Regions from separate parts of the Micromonospora sp. DT41 genome, predicted to be linked through region 4. Evidence: riboswitches for the same ligand, from Rfam matches in the RefSeq annotation. Region 4 holds a riboswitch; each other region holds the start of a gene.
The links. Region 4 has a riboswitch for cyclic di-AMP ahead of ACLQ23_RS23325 (coiled-coil domain-containing protein). Riboswitches for the same ligand answer to the same signal wherever they lie in the genome.
Positions count from the first base shown of each region.

Region 1: another riboswitch for cyclic di-AMP. It lies ahead of ACLQ23_RS03310 (coiled-coil domain-containing protein); the one in region 4 lies ahead of ACLQ23_RS23325 (coiled-coil domain-containing protein).
Region 2: another riboswitch for cyclic di-AMP. It lies ahead of ACLQ23_RS04110 (transglycosylase family protein); the one in region 4 lies ahead of ACLQ23_RS23325 (coiled-coil domain-containing protein).
Region 3: another riboswitch for cyclic di-AMP. It lies ahead of ACLQ23_RS08855 (C39 family peptidase); the one in region 4 lies ahead of ACLQ23_RS23325 (coiled-coil domain-containing protein).

Region 1 covers NZ_JBNCKU010000001.1:708,106-711,411, reverse strand. The annotation lists gene ACLQ23_RS03315 (carbonic anhydrase) at 141-884, shown strand; gene ACLQ23_RS03310 (coiled-coil domain-containing protein) at 965-1,984, opposite strand; cyclic di-AMP (ydaO/yuaA leader) riboswitch at 1,989-2,119, opposite strand; gene ACLQ23_RS03305 (YibE/F family protein) at 2,286-3,306, opposite strand, start outside.
Region 2 covers NZ_JBNCKU010000002.1:51,405-54,710, reverse strand. The annotation lists gene dinB (DNA polymerase IV) at 1-679, shown strand, start outside; gene ACLQ23_RS04115 (hypothetical protein) at 773-1,126, shown strand; gene ACLQ23_RS04110 (transglycosylase family protein) at 1,200-1,883, opposite strand; cyclic di-AMP (ydaO/yuaA leader) riboswitch at 1,886-2,059, opposite strand; gene htpG (molecular chaperone HtpG) at 2,280-3,306, opposite strand, start outside.
Region 3 covers NZ_JBNCKU010000004.1:67,853-71,158, forward strand. The annotation lists gene ACLQ23_RS08850 (alpha/beta fold hydrolase) at 1-299, opposite strand, end outside; gene ACLQ23_RS08855 (C39 family peptidase) at 436-1,287, opposite strand; cyclic di-AMP (ydaO/yuaA leader) riboswitch at 1,532-1,673, opposite strand; gene ACLQ23_RS08860 (hypothetical protein) at 1,961-2,740, opposite strand; gene ACLQ23_RS08865 (acyltransferase family protein) at 2,884-3,306, opposite strand, start outside.
Region 4 covers NZ_JBNCKU010000013.1:38,242-41,547, forward strand. The annotation lists gene ACLQ23_RS23315 (HelD family protein) at 1-47, shown strand, start outside; gene ACLQ23_RS23320 (cation diffusion facilitator family transporter) at 154-1,071, shown strand; cyclic di-AMP (ydaO/yuaA leader) riboswitch at 1,212-1,343, shown strand; gene ACLQ23_RS23325 (coiled-coil domain-containing protein) at 1,349-2,413, shown strand; gene ACLQ23_RS23330 (SRPBCC family protein) at 2,578-3,045, opposite strand; gene ACLQ23_RS23335 (1-phosphofructokinase family hexose kinase) at 3,233-3,306, shown strand, end outside.

The DNA.
Region 1 (3,306 bases), on a different contig from region 4:
GCCAACGTATGAAATCTATATCACGCATATCTTGACGCATCTTCTGGTGCGTGTGAACGTGGAGCCCGAGCCAGCGCCCGCCGCCGGGCCGGTCGACGTGCGGGTTGAGCAGGCCAAATGCGTGGAGACGAGGTGCGGGGATGAGCCGTTCCGTAATGCCCGGCGGGCAGCCGGGGCCGCAGCGGGCCACCGATCAGGCACCGGCGCTCACCGAGCCGTCGCGGGCGTACGCCGAACTGGCCGACGGCAACCGGCGCTTCGTCAGCGGCGCTCCACGCCACCCCAACCAGGGCGCCGAACACCGCGCCGCGGTGGCCGACGGGCAGCACCCGTTCGCGGTGATCGTCGGCTGTTCCGACTCCCGGTTGGCCGCCGAGATCATCTTCGATCGGGGCCTGGGTGACCTCTTCGTGGTCCGTACGGCCGGGCACATCGTGGGTCCGGAGGTGCTGGGCAGCGTGGAGTACGCGGTGACAGTGCTCGGCACCCCGCTGGTGGTGGTGCTCGGTCACGACTCCTGCGGTGCCGTGCAGGCGGCCCGTGAGGCCGCCGCCACCGGCACGGCACCCGTGGGGCACCTGCGCGCGGTGGTCGACGCGGTGCTGCCCAGCCTGCGGCGCGCCACGGCCGAGGGTGTGGACGACATCGACGGCATCGTCGACATCCACATCGCGCAGACTGTCGAGACGCTGCTCGGGCAGTCGCCGGTACTGGCCGAGGCTGTGGAGCAGGGCCGGTGCGCGGTGGTGGGGATGTCGTACCGTCTCGCCATCGGTGGGGTGCGTCCGGTGACCGCCGTGCCGGTCGGCGCCGCGACCCTCGACGTGCCGAGCATCGACGTGCCGAGCGTCCCGGACGGCCCGGCCGCGACCGCCGCCGCCTGACAACTGGACCGCCGACCCGCCACGTGCGACGAGGGCCGCCCCGCGTGGTGCGGGGCGGCCCTCGTCTGCGGTACGTGCCGTCAGAGCAGTGACATGTGGACGTGGTCGGTGTGGTTCGACGGTCCGCTGTACGAGCTCCACCCGGTCGCCGGGAACCAGATCTGCCGGTTCCAGATCACGTAGTAGATGCCGAGCCGGTCGGCGTTGCGGATGAGGAACGCTGCGACGTTGTTGCCGTACTTGCGGGTGTCCTCGTTGTGCCACGGGGAGAAGCCGCTCTTCTGCAGCGACCAGTCGCAGGCGCGGCCCTTCGGGTGCTCCCACGGCCCGCCGGGGCGGTAGCAGCCGACGAACCGGGTGAAGCCGGCCCGCCTGACCTCCTTGTAGGCGTGCAGGGTGCGAGGTGTGACGCAGCCGGAGGTGGTCGGGTCGTCCTCGCTGCACGACTGCGGCTTCCAGTCGCCGTCGGCGGTGCGACCCGGGCCGATCTTCGCGACCGGCGAGGTGGCGTCCACGAGACCGCCTGTGAAGCCCTTGCCGCCGACGAGGGAGAGCGCCTTGTCCGCCTCGCTCTTGCGCTTGGCCATCAGGGCGGTCTGCTTCTGCTGCTCGCGGACCTCCGTGTCGAGGGCCAGCTTGGCCTGCTCGGCGCGGATCTTCACCGCGTTGACCTCGGCGAGCTTCTTCTCGTTGATCATGTTGAGCTCGTCGAGGGCCGCGGCCCGCTTGACGAAGGTGTCGGGAGCGTTGCTGTCAAGCAGCATCGCCATCGCGCCGACGCGGCCGGTGCGGTACGACTGGGCGGCGATCTGCGCGACCTGTGGTGCCAACGCGTCCAGGTCGGCCTTGGCACGCTCGACCTCGATCGCCAACTCCAGCTGCCGCTTCTTGGACTTGTCCAGCTTGGACTTGGCGGCGGAGTAGTCGCGGTTGGCCTGCTCGATGACGTCGTTGAGCAGCTTCGGCTCGCCGTCCTCCTCGTGCCCGGACGGTGTGGGGGTCGTCGGGGCGGCGTGGGCCGGTACGGGCCCGGCGAGCACGGTCAGTGCGGCGATCACGGCCACCACAGGTGTCAACCAGCGGCGTAGGGGTGCCGTCACAATGTTCCCTTCCGTCGACCGCCGACCGGGTTAGCTGACGGGTTCGGGGCGGAAGTGGCCCCTACCGCTTGCGCGGATTCACCCCAGGTACCTGGGTCCCCGGCTCGCCGGTTGGCGATTGGGCGGTGGCACCGCAGGCGCCGCTTCGCGCCTTCATCGGTAACCGGCAGCGAGGTTACCCGAGAGTCGGCCGGGTGAGCTACGCCTGGATGCCCACCAAAAGCGTCATATCGCCATGGCGTTGAGTGACCAGTGCTGCGGTCGTCAGGGCGGGGGCCCGATCTGGTCACGCTGAGGAGTGTCACCATGCCGTCTTCGTGCTCCTGTCCGGCTCTGGCCACTGGTCGGTGGCGGTGGATGGGGGTGGGGTGTGCTCGGGGTCGGGCCGGCCCGCGCGTGGACGGCTGAGGGCAGCCAGTACGTCGGCTCGCTCCGGTCGCGGCCGGGGCGCGTCGCCGGCCGGTGTCGAGCCGGCGGCGGTCACCAGAGCGGCCAGCCCTGTGGTCAGCGGTACGGCGGCGATCAGGCCGAGTGTGGCGACCGCACTGCGGACGATCTCCTGTGCCAGGAACTCGCTTGTCAGGATCTGCGTGATGGGTCGTGTGTCGGCGGTGAGCAGGAGCAGCAGCGGCAGCGAGGCGCCCGCGTACGCCAGGACGATTGTGTTGACCGTGGAGGCGATGTGGGCGCGGCCGACCCGCGTGGCCGCCCGGTAGAGCTGCAATCGACTCAGCCCCGGGTTGGCGTTCGCCAACTCGGTGACGGTGGCCGCCTGGGTGACAGTCACGTCGTCGAGCACGCCGAGTGAGCCGATGATGATTCCGGCGAGCAGCAGGCCGTGCAGGTCCACGTCGGCCTGGAACATCGACAGTGTGGTGGCGTCCTCGCTGCCGAAGCCGGTCAGGTGGGTGGCGGCCGTGGCGACGGTGGCGAGCACTCCGGTGAGGATCAGGCTGCCCAGGGTGCCGAGGACCGCTACCGAGGTCTGTGCGGTGACCCCGTGGGTCAGATAGAGCACCACGAACATGATGAGCGCGGCGCCGACCACAGCCACCAGCAGCGGTGACCTGCCGGCGGCGATGCCCGGCAGCACGAAGGTGAGCAGGATGGCGAAGCTTGCCGCCAGCCCCGCCAGCGCGGCCAGGCCCCGCCACCGGCCGAACGCGACGATCGCCGCGGCGAAGACCACAGCCAGCCACAGCAGCGGCGTTCCGCGCTGGTGCTCGGCGATGTTCCAACTGCTGACGGCGGGATCGGTCGGGTCGGTCAGCTCGACCATTATGACGTCGTCGCCGACCTCGACCCGGGGTGCGCCCGGCCCG
Region 2 (3,306 bases), on a different contig from region 4:
CCTGCACCCGCTGCCGGTGGAGCGACTCTGGGGCGTCGGCCCGGTCACGGCCGCGAAGTTGCGGGAGCGCCGGATCCGTACCGTCGGGGAGGTCGCCCGACTCGGCGAGGCGGCGTTGGTGTCCCTGCTCGGCGCGGGCACCGGCCGGCACCTGCACGCCCTGGCGCACAACCGTGACCCGCGGGCGGTGCAGGTCGGCCGGCGGCGCGGCTCGATGGGCGCGCAGCACGCGCTGAGTCGCGCCCCGCATCCGGCCACCGAGTTGGACGGCATTCTGGGGGGCCTTGTCGACAGGGTCACCAGGCGGATGCGGGCGGCCGGACGGTCCGGGCGCACTGTGCTGCTGCGGCTGCGCTTCGGCGACTACACCCGGGCGACCCGCTCGCACACAGTGCGCAAGGCGACAGCTGACACCACGCCCCTGCTCGCTGCCGCGCGGGCGCTGCTGCGCGCGGCACTGCCGGAGATCGACAGGCGGGGCATCACGCTGATCGGCGTGTCGGTGGGCAACCTCGACGACAACCCTGTGCAACCGGAGTTGCCGTTCGACGCCGTCCCCGGGGCCAACCTGGACGCCGCCGTGGACGCGGTTCGGGACCGGTTCGGGTCGACTGCCGTGACCCGCGCGGTGCTGCTAGGCCGGGATCCGGGCGTCGAAATGCCCCTTCTGCCGGACTGATCTCCCTGGTGGCGGCGGATATCACAGCTGCTGGAGGGTTTAGCGGCGGCATGATCGGAGACGTTGTGACGATCAGCCTGAGGGGGGACCACCATGTCCGACGACAGCAGCAACCGCGCGAGCCGGCGTGCCGAGCGTCCGCACGACGTGACCGACCCGCTGCTGTGGCAGCTGGCGCTCGACGTGCTCGACGCCCACGAGCCGACCGAGGACGGCGTCTGCGGCAACCTGCTCTGCGCCGGGGAACCGTACCCATGCGCGGCACGCGGCAACGCTGAACAGTCGCTGCGGCTGGCTCGAGGCGGGGCCGAGACACCGCCGACGGCCGCCCAGCAGTGGGACGGCCGTGACGAGACACCTGACAACTGGTCCACCCAGGAGTCCTTCCACCCGCGGCGAACCCGGTCCGGCGAAGCGGTATCGGCGTCGCGGGCTTCGGCAGCCTGACGCCTCCGCCACGACAGCGACACGCCAGCGGGCGCCCGACCGGAATCCGATCGGGCGCCCGCTGGGTCGTACGTCAGAGGCTGAGCCGCTGCCCGGGGAAGATCAGGCCCGGGTCCGAGCCGACGACCTGCCGGTTGCGCTCGTAGAGGGCCTGCCAGCCGCCGTCCTGCTGGTGGCTCTGGGCGATCTCCGACAGGGTGTCGCCGGACTTCACCACGTAGGTGTCGCCGCTGGCGGCGGGGGCGGTGCGCTTGTTGCTGCGGGTCGCCGGCTGCTCACCGCGCGACGACCGCTGGGCGGGCTTGTCGGCCTTCGGAGTGGACTTCGACTTGGCGGTGGACTTCGACTTCGTGGTGGGCTTCGTCGAGGACTTGGTGGCGGAGCCGCCCGACGCACCGGCCTTCTTGCCGCAGGTCGGCCACGCGCCGATGCCCTGCCCCTTGAGCACCTTCTCGGCGATGGCGATCTGCTCGCCGCGGCTGGCCAGGTCGGCGCGGGCGGCGTACTTCTTGCCGCCGTAGCCGGCCCAGGTGCTCTGCGAGAACTGCAACCCGCCGTAGTAGCCGTTGCCGGTGTTGATCTTCCAGTTGCCACCGGACTCGCACTTGGCGATGGCGTCCCAGTTGACGGCCGCCTGGGCAGGTGCGGCCGGGCCGAAGAGCGCCACGGCGCCGGTGACCGCGCCGACGGCCAGGGTGCCGACGGCGATGCGGCGGGTGCTGACCCGTCGATGACGGGGGGTGTAGACAGACGTCATGAGTGTGCTTCCTCCACGCCGGCGAGGTGAGCTGTCGGGTTCGGGCCGAGGAGCCCGGCCGCACGGTGGCGGCTTCACCCCGAGGTGACGATGCACCGAGGAACGTTTGGGTCCCCCGCTCCTGCCCGGGTGACTGGGTTCCGACGACCGGGGGCAGGATTTGGCGTTACCGGTCGTGGCGTCCGCAGTGGCGGACCCGACCGACGTTAGGCACGGCCGGCATCGATCGCCCAACCCCTGTGAAGTTCTTCACCGGGGCACGCTGAGCGGCGCGCTCAGCGGTTGCGGGCGGCGTTCAGCTGTGCAGCGACCATGATGGACCGCTTCCGATCAGGTCGGCCGTTCCCCGGCCGGTGGAGCCCGACAACGCGGGTCACCACCGGCCGGGGCACCTCCCTACAGAGTGCGGGCGAGCCGGTCGGCGAGCGTACGGGTGAAGCGGGCCGGGTCGGCCAGGTCGCCACCCTCGGCGAGTACCGCGAGGCCGTACAGCAGCTCGGCGGTTTCGGTGAGGGTCTCGGCGGAATCGCCCTGCTCGTGAGCCTTGCGCAGAGCGGCTACCAGAGGATGACCGGGATTGATCTCCAGGATGCGCTTCGTCGACGGGATCTCGTGCCCCATCGCCCGGTACATCTTCTCCAGTGTCGGCGTGAGGTCGTGCGCGTCACCCACCACACAGGCCGGTGAGGTGGTGAGCCGCGACGACAGGCGGACCTCCCGGACGCTGTCGGAAAGTGTCGTGCCCAGCCAGTCCACGAGCGCCGCGAACTCCTGCCGCTGCTGCTCGCGCTCGGCTTCGGCCTGCTGCTTCTCCTCGTCGGTGTCGAGGTCGACCTCGCCCTTGGCGATCGAGCGCAGCGGCCGACCGTCGTACGTGCCGACCCGCTCCACCCACACCTCGTCGACAGGGTCGGTGAGCAGCAGCACCTCGTGGCCCTTGGCCCGGAACGCCTCCAGGTGCGGGGAGTTCTCGATGGTGGCCCGGGAGTCGCCGGTGGCGTACCAGATGTCGCTCTGGCCGTCCTTCATCCGGGAGACGTAGCCGGCCAGGTCGGTGAGCTCGGCCGGGTCGTGGGTGGAGGCCAGCGACAGGATCTCCAGCAGGGTGTCGCGGTTGTCGGTGTCGTCGATGAGCCCTTCCTTGACGACAGTGCCGAACTCCTTCCAGAAGGTCTGGTAGCGCTCGGCGTGGTTGGCCTTGAGGTCCTTGACAGCGGCGAGGACCTTCTTCACCAGGCGGCGGCGGACGATCTGGATCTGGCGGTCCTGCTGGAGGATCTCGCGGGAGATGTTCAGCGACAGGTCGTGGGCGTCGACCACGCCCTTGACGAAGCGTAGGTAGGTGGGGACCAGCGCCTCGCAGTCGTCCATGATGAAGACGCGCTTGACGTAGAGCTGGACGCCCCGGCGGCCCTGCGGGGAG
Region 3 (3,306 bases), on a different contig from region 4:
CCGGCGGCGCAGGCGGCCAGCGCCAGGCCGACCACACCACCCAGCGAGTGCCCGAGCACCACGATGCGGTCGCCGGGCGCCAGGGCCTGGGCGATCCGCTTGGCGAAACCCTCGAAGGAGTACGTCGGAAGTGGCTCCGACCAGCCGTGGCCGGCGAGGTCGGGCGCCAGCCACCTGCCGGGCCAGTGCTGCTCCAGCAGCGGCGCCCAGGGCAGCCAGACGTCACCGGTCGCCCCCATGCCGTGCAGCAGAAGCAGGACCGGCCTACGGTCGGCGTGACCACCCGATTCATCCACCACGGCCGCAGTCTCCCACGGCGTACCGGCTCGCAGCGAGATCCGTCGCGGTCCTGACCCGGCGTCGACGAAGACGCCGCGGGCGCCGGCCCCTCGTGGGAGACGGCGCCCGCGGCGTCTGGTGGGGTCTCACGCCTGGTCAGGCGGAGTAGCCCCGGGTAGCGATCCAGTTGGCCAGGTTGATCGTGGTCATCCAGTACTCGCCGTAGGCCGCGTTCGCCGAGTCGGCGATCCGCACGGTACGGCCGTTGTCCTTGTAGCCCACCACTGCGACGTAGTGCCCGCCGCCGAAGGAGTGCCAGCCGCCGTTCGTGTCGACGGCGTCCCCGGCCACGTTGGCCACCACGCCACGGCCGTCGGTGATCGCGGCGACGACGTCAGCCTGGAGACGGTCCATCTGGGCCGGGCTTGGCGAGCCGGCGAACATCCGGGTCCGGTACGGGGAGCCCTTCACCTCGGCGTTGAGCACCCGGGTGGTGTCCAGGGCCGAGTTGGTGCCCATCTCGGTGGTGCCCAGCTCGGCGCCCAACTGGTCCTGGGTGCGGTTGATGCCGGCGGCGCTGAGAGCGTTGCGGACGGCCGCCGGGCCGCAGTTGTAGTACGTGTTCTGCGCCTGGTAGCGGAAGTCGAGCACCTTTGTCGCGGGCGGCTTCGGCGCCGCCTTCCTGGCGGTCAGGTCCGGGTCGCTGCTGGCCTTGGCGGCCGGCGACGCGGCGCTTGCGGAGGGGGCGGCGGCGCTCGGGCTGGCGCTGGTCGGGGCGGCGCTGGCCGAGGGGTCCGCGACCCGGGCGTCGCCGCGGGAGGCGGCGGTGTCGCTGCGCATCTCGGCGACGGTCGAGGCGGTGTGCTGGCCGACGGGGGCCTCATCGGCGCCGGCCACCAGGGCGCCGGTGGTGGTCGCGATGGCGAGGGCCGCGGCGGAGGCGACGGCGATCTGGTACGGGCGTTCGGTGGCGAGGCGGCGCAGCTGACGCTGCAGGGTGTGCTTCACGGGTCCTCCACGGTTCAGGGGGAGAGCGGCACACCGGGGGCAGCCGGTATCCGGGCACGCGCCAGCGCGCGGACCGTGGTCCGCGGATGGTGGAGCCGCTCAGGGGAACGCCCGGCGTGGCCGGGCGGAAAGTGCGGTGACCCTGGGGGTCAGCTCACCGCCACGAGGCGGACAAGCGTGGGTACCGCGACGCCGTGAAGGCGGAGGAATAGCCGAGGGGTATGCGGGTGCTGCATGGGGATGGAACTCCTTCCGACACCGCCTACCGGGTTAGCTGACGGATTCGGGCGGGAAGATCGCCCTACCGCGGGCCGTGGCTCGCGGATTCACCCCGGACGTACTTGTGGGTCCCCGGTTCGTTGATCACGATTGAGCGGGTCAGCGCGGCGTCGCCATTCGCGATCGGTTACCGCACCGGACGGGATGACCCTACTGGCCCTCCTGAGCCCTGCCAAGCCTCGCTCACCTGCGTAAACCTTGAACGCGGCGACAATTTCTGGGCGTATTGCCGCTGACGTGACTCGATGGGACGAGCGGTTACGGAGGCACCGTAGGTCGACAAGCGGACAGGCCGTCGACAATGCCGCCGGATCTGCGGGAACAATCCGGCCGAACGCGTCAGCCGCCCGATTTCCCGCGCGTGTGACCGGGCTCACCGAATAATCGGGGCGTTTCAGCCCACCCGCGCCGGGCGCCACCGCGCCGCCGCCGGCAGAACCGCGACACGGACGGTGCGGCGGGCTGCCACCCGCGTCGGCCGCAACCGGGCCACCGCCGCGTAGGCCTCCTCGGCCAGGGCACGCGCAGCGGACGCCGCCAGCTCGGCGTCGCGCCAGGCCGCCCGTTCCCGCCCGGCGGCAGCCTCGTAGTCGGCCCGCCGCGTCTCCCGGACCGCCCGGCTGAGCAGCACCTCCTGCTCCACCGGGTGCCGACGCGGATCCCAGCCGTGCCGCTGGCCGAACACGTCGCCGAGCTGCCGCATGGTCAGGTCCCCCCGCCAGTACGCGGCCATCGCCGCCCGGTGCAGGTAACGCTCCCGGGTGGCGTACTCGGCGGGGGTGCGCGGGGTTCGCGGGGTGGGCAGCGCTCCGGCACCGGCGAAGCGTCGGGCCGCGGCGTCCGCCTCGTCGTACCGCACCCAGATCTGCTCCACCTGCTCCTGAGCGGTCAGCCAGTCCGCACGCCGCCGTCGGGCGGTCTGCGCCGCGCGGGCCGCGGCGACGGCCACCTCCTCGGCGTACCGGCGCAGGTCGGCGGCCTCGGCGGCGGCGGCCTCACGAGCGGTGGGCGGCGGCTCGACGGCCGCCCTGTCCCGTTCGGCGGCCGTCGAGTCCCGCTCCGGACGGGCCACCAGGACGGCGAGCACTGTCAGTGTCAGCAGGAGCAGGGCCGACCAGATGGCGGCGGCCTGCGGCACCTCGGTCAGGAACTCGTAGAAGACGACGGTCTCCATGGTCGGCACCTCGGCGGGAGAGCATTGCGATGGGAAGCCGCACGCGTTCGGTCCGACGCTACCGCCGGCACGAACCGGGCGCATCGGGCGCCGGGCGTGTCGACGCACGCCGCGCCGGACCGCGTCTGACCAGGTTGGACCCGTCAGCGCGAGTCGGCGTACGTCGATCGGTCGTCGGGCTTTTCGCCCCCGGCTTCGGTGGCCGCGGTCCGTTGCCGGGGGACGGCCGGCGGACGGGCCGGGCGGCGCGGTGCCAGTCGGCGCATCAGCGGAGTCTCGACGTAGCGGTGCAGCAACCCGGCCAGGACCAGGCTGACCACAAGGAACCCGAGCACCACAGCCGGGCCGCGCCAGCCTTGGAAGCCCGTCCCCCAGTCCCCGCTCCACCGCAGCACACTCGTCATCACCAGCACGTGCACCAGATAGAAGGCGAAGGAGACCTCGCCGAGCCACACCAGCGGACGGGACCGCCACGGCGAGCGCCGGTCCCGCACGTCCGCGTCCGCGGCGGCCGTGATCACCAGCAGGTACACGACGGCGAGCAGGGTGGTCCACAGTTCGGCGCG
Region 4 (3,306 bases):
TGTCCCGGGCCACCCAGCGACTGACCACCATCGACCCGATCGGCTGAATCCGTGTTGGCGGGGCCGAGGGTCCACCAGCGCCCTACAGTTGCATACATAGCGATGTGAACATACATTTGACCCCGTCCCGGCCGGCACAGGAAGGTGGGTTTCGTGGGCTCAGGTCATGACCACCACCACGCGTCGGTCAGCAACGCCGCACAGCAGCACCGGGGCCGGCTCTGGGTAGCGTTCGGGCTGCTCGCCACCCTGATGGTGGTCGAGGCGGTGGCCGCACTGCACACCGGCTCGCTGGCCCTGCTCTCCGACGCCGGGCACATGTTCACCGACGTACTCGGCATCGGGATGGCCCTCGCCGCGATCACCGCAACCCAACGGGCCGCCCGCGACCCGCAGCGCACCTTCGGGCTCTACCGCCTCGAGGTGCTCGCCGCCCTCGCCAACGCCGTCCTGCTCTCCGGCGTCGCGATCTACGTGGTGATCGAGGCGATCGGCCGGTTCGGCGACCCGCACGAGGTGGTGGTCGGCCCGATGCTCGTGGTCGCCGTGCTCGGCCTGCTCGCGAACGTGATCGCGTTCGCCCTGCTCCGCACCGGCGCCCGGGACAGCATCAACCTCCAGGGCGCCTACCTGGAGGTGCTCGGCGACCTGCTCGGCTCGGTCGGCGTGATCGGCGCGGCACTGCTCATCGCGGTCACCGACTGGTGGTGGGCCGACCCACTGGTAGCGGTCGCCATCGGCGTGTTCATCCTGCCGCGCACCTGGCGGCTCGGCCGCGCCGCGGTCCGCATCCTCGTGCAGGCCGCTCCGGAACACCTCCAGGTCACCGCCGTGCACGACCGGCTCGCCGCCGTACCCGGCGTGGTCGAGGTGCACGACCTGCACGTCTGGACGCTCACCTCGGGCATGGAGGTGGCCTCCGCACACCTGACGATGGCGCCCGACGCGGAGGTCGGCACCGTGCTCACGGCGGCGCGCACCGCCCTGCAGGAGGACTTCCGGATCGAGCACGCCACGCTCCAGATCGAGCCCGGTGCGGCCCCGGGGGCCTGCGGTGCCGTCACTTGGTGAGCGGGTTGTCAGCTTTTATACCTTTTGTCGGTGTTTTGGGTAGCGCTTCGCGCACCGTCAGTCACAATCGCTGCACCAGCCCCATGAGCACCGGTAGGCTGGCTCCCGGCCACCACCCGGCGGCGCCCTCCCGGCGCCGGTGGCGGCCGCCGCCTAATCACCCGAGAGGGCGAACCGGGGAACCATGTTCCTGGGGTGCATCCGCGTCAGCGGTAGGGATCTTCCGTCCCGAACCCGTCAGCTAACCCGGTCGGCGGCTGACGGAAGGACATGCGCAGTGGCACCAGCACGACCCCCCGCCGCCCGATTGGCGGCGCTGATCGTCATGATGTTCACCCTCGGCGTCGCCATCCCCGCCGGCGCCGCCTCGGCCGCTCCCCCGGCCACCCAACGGGCCGCGGCACCCGACAACGACGAAGAGGGTGGCACCCCCGCCCTGCGCGCCGCACTCGACGCGGCCAGCAAGGGCTACCTGGACGCGAAGCGCGCCCTGGACACCTCGATCCAGCGGCAGCAGCAACTCGCCGCCAAGCTCAAGACCACCGAAGCCGAGATGGACGAACGCAGCGGCAAGGTCGGCGAGATCGCCGGCGTCGCGTACCGCACCGGCCGGCTCAGCACCGTCTCGGCGCTGCTCAACACCAACAGCCCCGAGGGCTTCATGGACCGCGCCGCCGCGCTGGACGTGGTCGCCGCCAACGAGGACCGGGTGCTGCGCGACCTCATCGCCACGAAGGACGAGGCCAACCGCACCCGCGTCGCCCTCGACGGCGAGATCCGCGAGCAGCGCAAGCAGGTCGAGGTGATGGCCAAGCGCAAGGAGCAGGCCGAACGCGCCCTGGCCGTTGCCAACACCAGGCAGCAGACCACCGCCTCCGACTCCGGCTCCAACCGGGGCACCTCCACCGCCAACGCCAAGCCCGCGCCGCGCAACTCCGACGGCTCCTGGCCGTCCGAGTCCTGCAGCGTCAACGACCCGACCCCGGCCAACGGCTGCATCACCCCACGCACCCTGCACGCCCTCAACCAGGCCAAGGCCGCGGGCTTCACAAGGTACGTCTCCTGCCACCGCTCCGGCGGCTCCGGCGAGCACCCCAAGGGTCGCGCCTGCGACTTCGCCGCGCAGAAGAACGGCTTCGGCGGGGACGCCACCGGCGGCGACAAGACGTACGGCAACAACCTGGCCGCGTACTTCATCCGCAACGCCGACCGGCTCGCCGTGCTGTACGTGATCTGGTACAGGCAGATCTGGCTGCCCAGCAGCGGGTGGAAGTCGTACAGCGGGGCGAACGGCGACCCGTCCAGCGACCACACCAACCACGTACACCTGTCCGTGTACTAGCCCGACCCGACCCGGCCGGCGCTCCCCCACGCGGGGACGCCGGCCGGTGTACGTCTGCGCGACCGCACTCGAACCAGGATGTAGTGGCCTCCCAACGGCCCGACACCACGACATCCTGGATCGAGCACGATCATGACAAGGTCCGCGCGCCAAGCGGCGGCTGGTCAGGTCGACGGTGGGGGGTTGTCGCTGCGGTCCAGGGCCGCTCCCAGCCGGGCCGCCAGGGCCAGGTGGGCGACTCGGGCCTGGCTGAAGGCGTACCGGAAGAGGGGTTTCGGTGCCCGCAGGGTGATCTCGACGTCGATCCGGACCAGGCCGTCGGGCTCGGCGCGTAGGCGTGTGTGGTTACGCACCGTGGTGGCCGGCCACTGGCGTGCGACAGTGACGATCTCGTCGTCGTCGAGGGTCAGCACGTCCGCGTGATAGGTGGTTCGGAAGCGGAGCGGGCCGGCGACCAGACGGTCGTTGATCGTGTAGCTGGCCACGGCTCCGGGCCGGGGCGGGACTCGCCGCACCCGGATGATCAGTGGGTGCAGCTCGCCCTGGCGGCTCAGGTCGCCAAGCAGGGCCGCCGCGTCGGCGAGCGAACAGCGGGCCTGCACGGTGTAGCTGAACGTGTCGCTGCTGAGCACGCCGTCTCCCGCCGTCGATGGGTCGCACGATCGTCCCGTACACCGGTGGGGCTGGCAACGTCCGGACGGACACCGGCCGTTGCCCGGGCATTGGCGACGCGTTATCACTACCGTCAGCTGTTGAGGTATCACCGGTCGTGATGAAGGGCGGACGCATGAACGGGGATGACCGGTGAGCGGGCACGTGATGGTCTTCGCGCCCACACCGCAACTGACGGTAACTGTGGATCAGCCGAACGACCACCCCGAGCTGCACCTGCA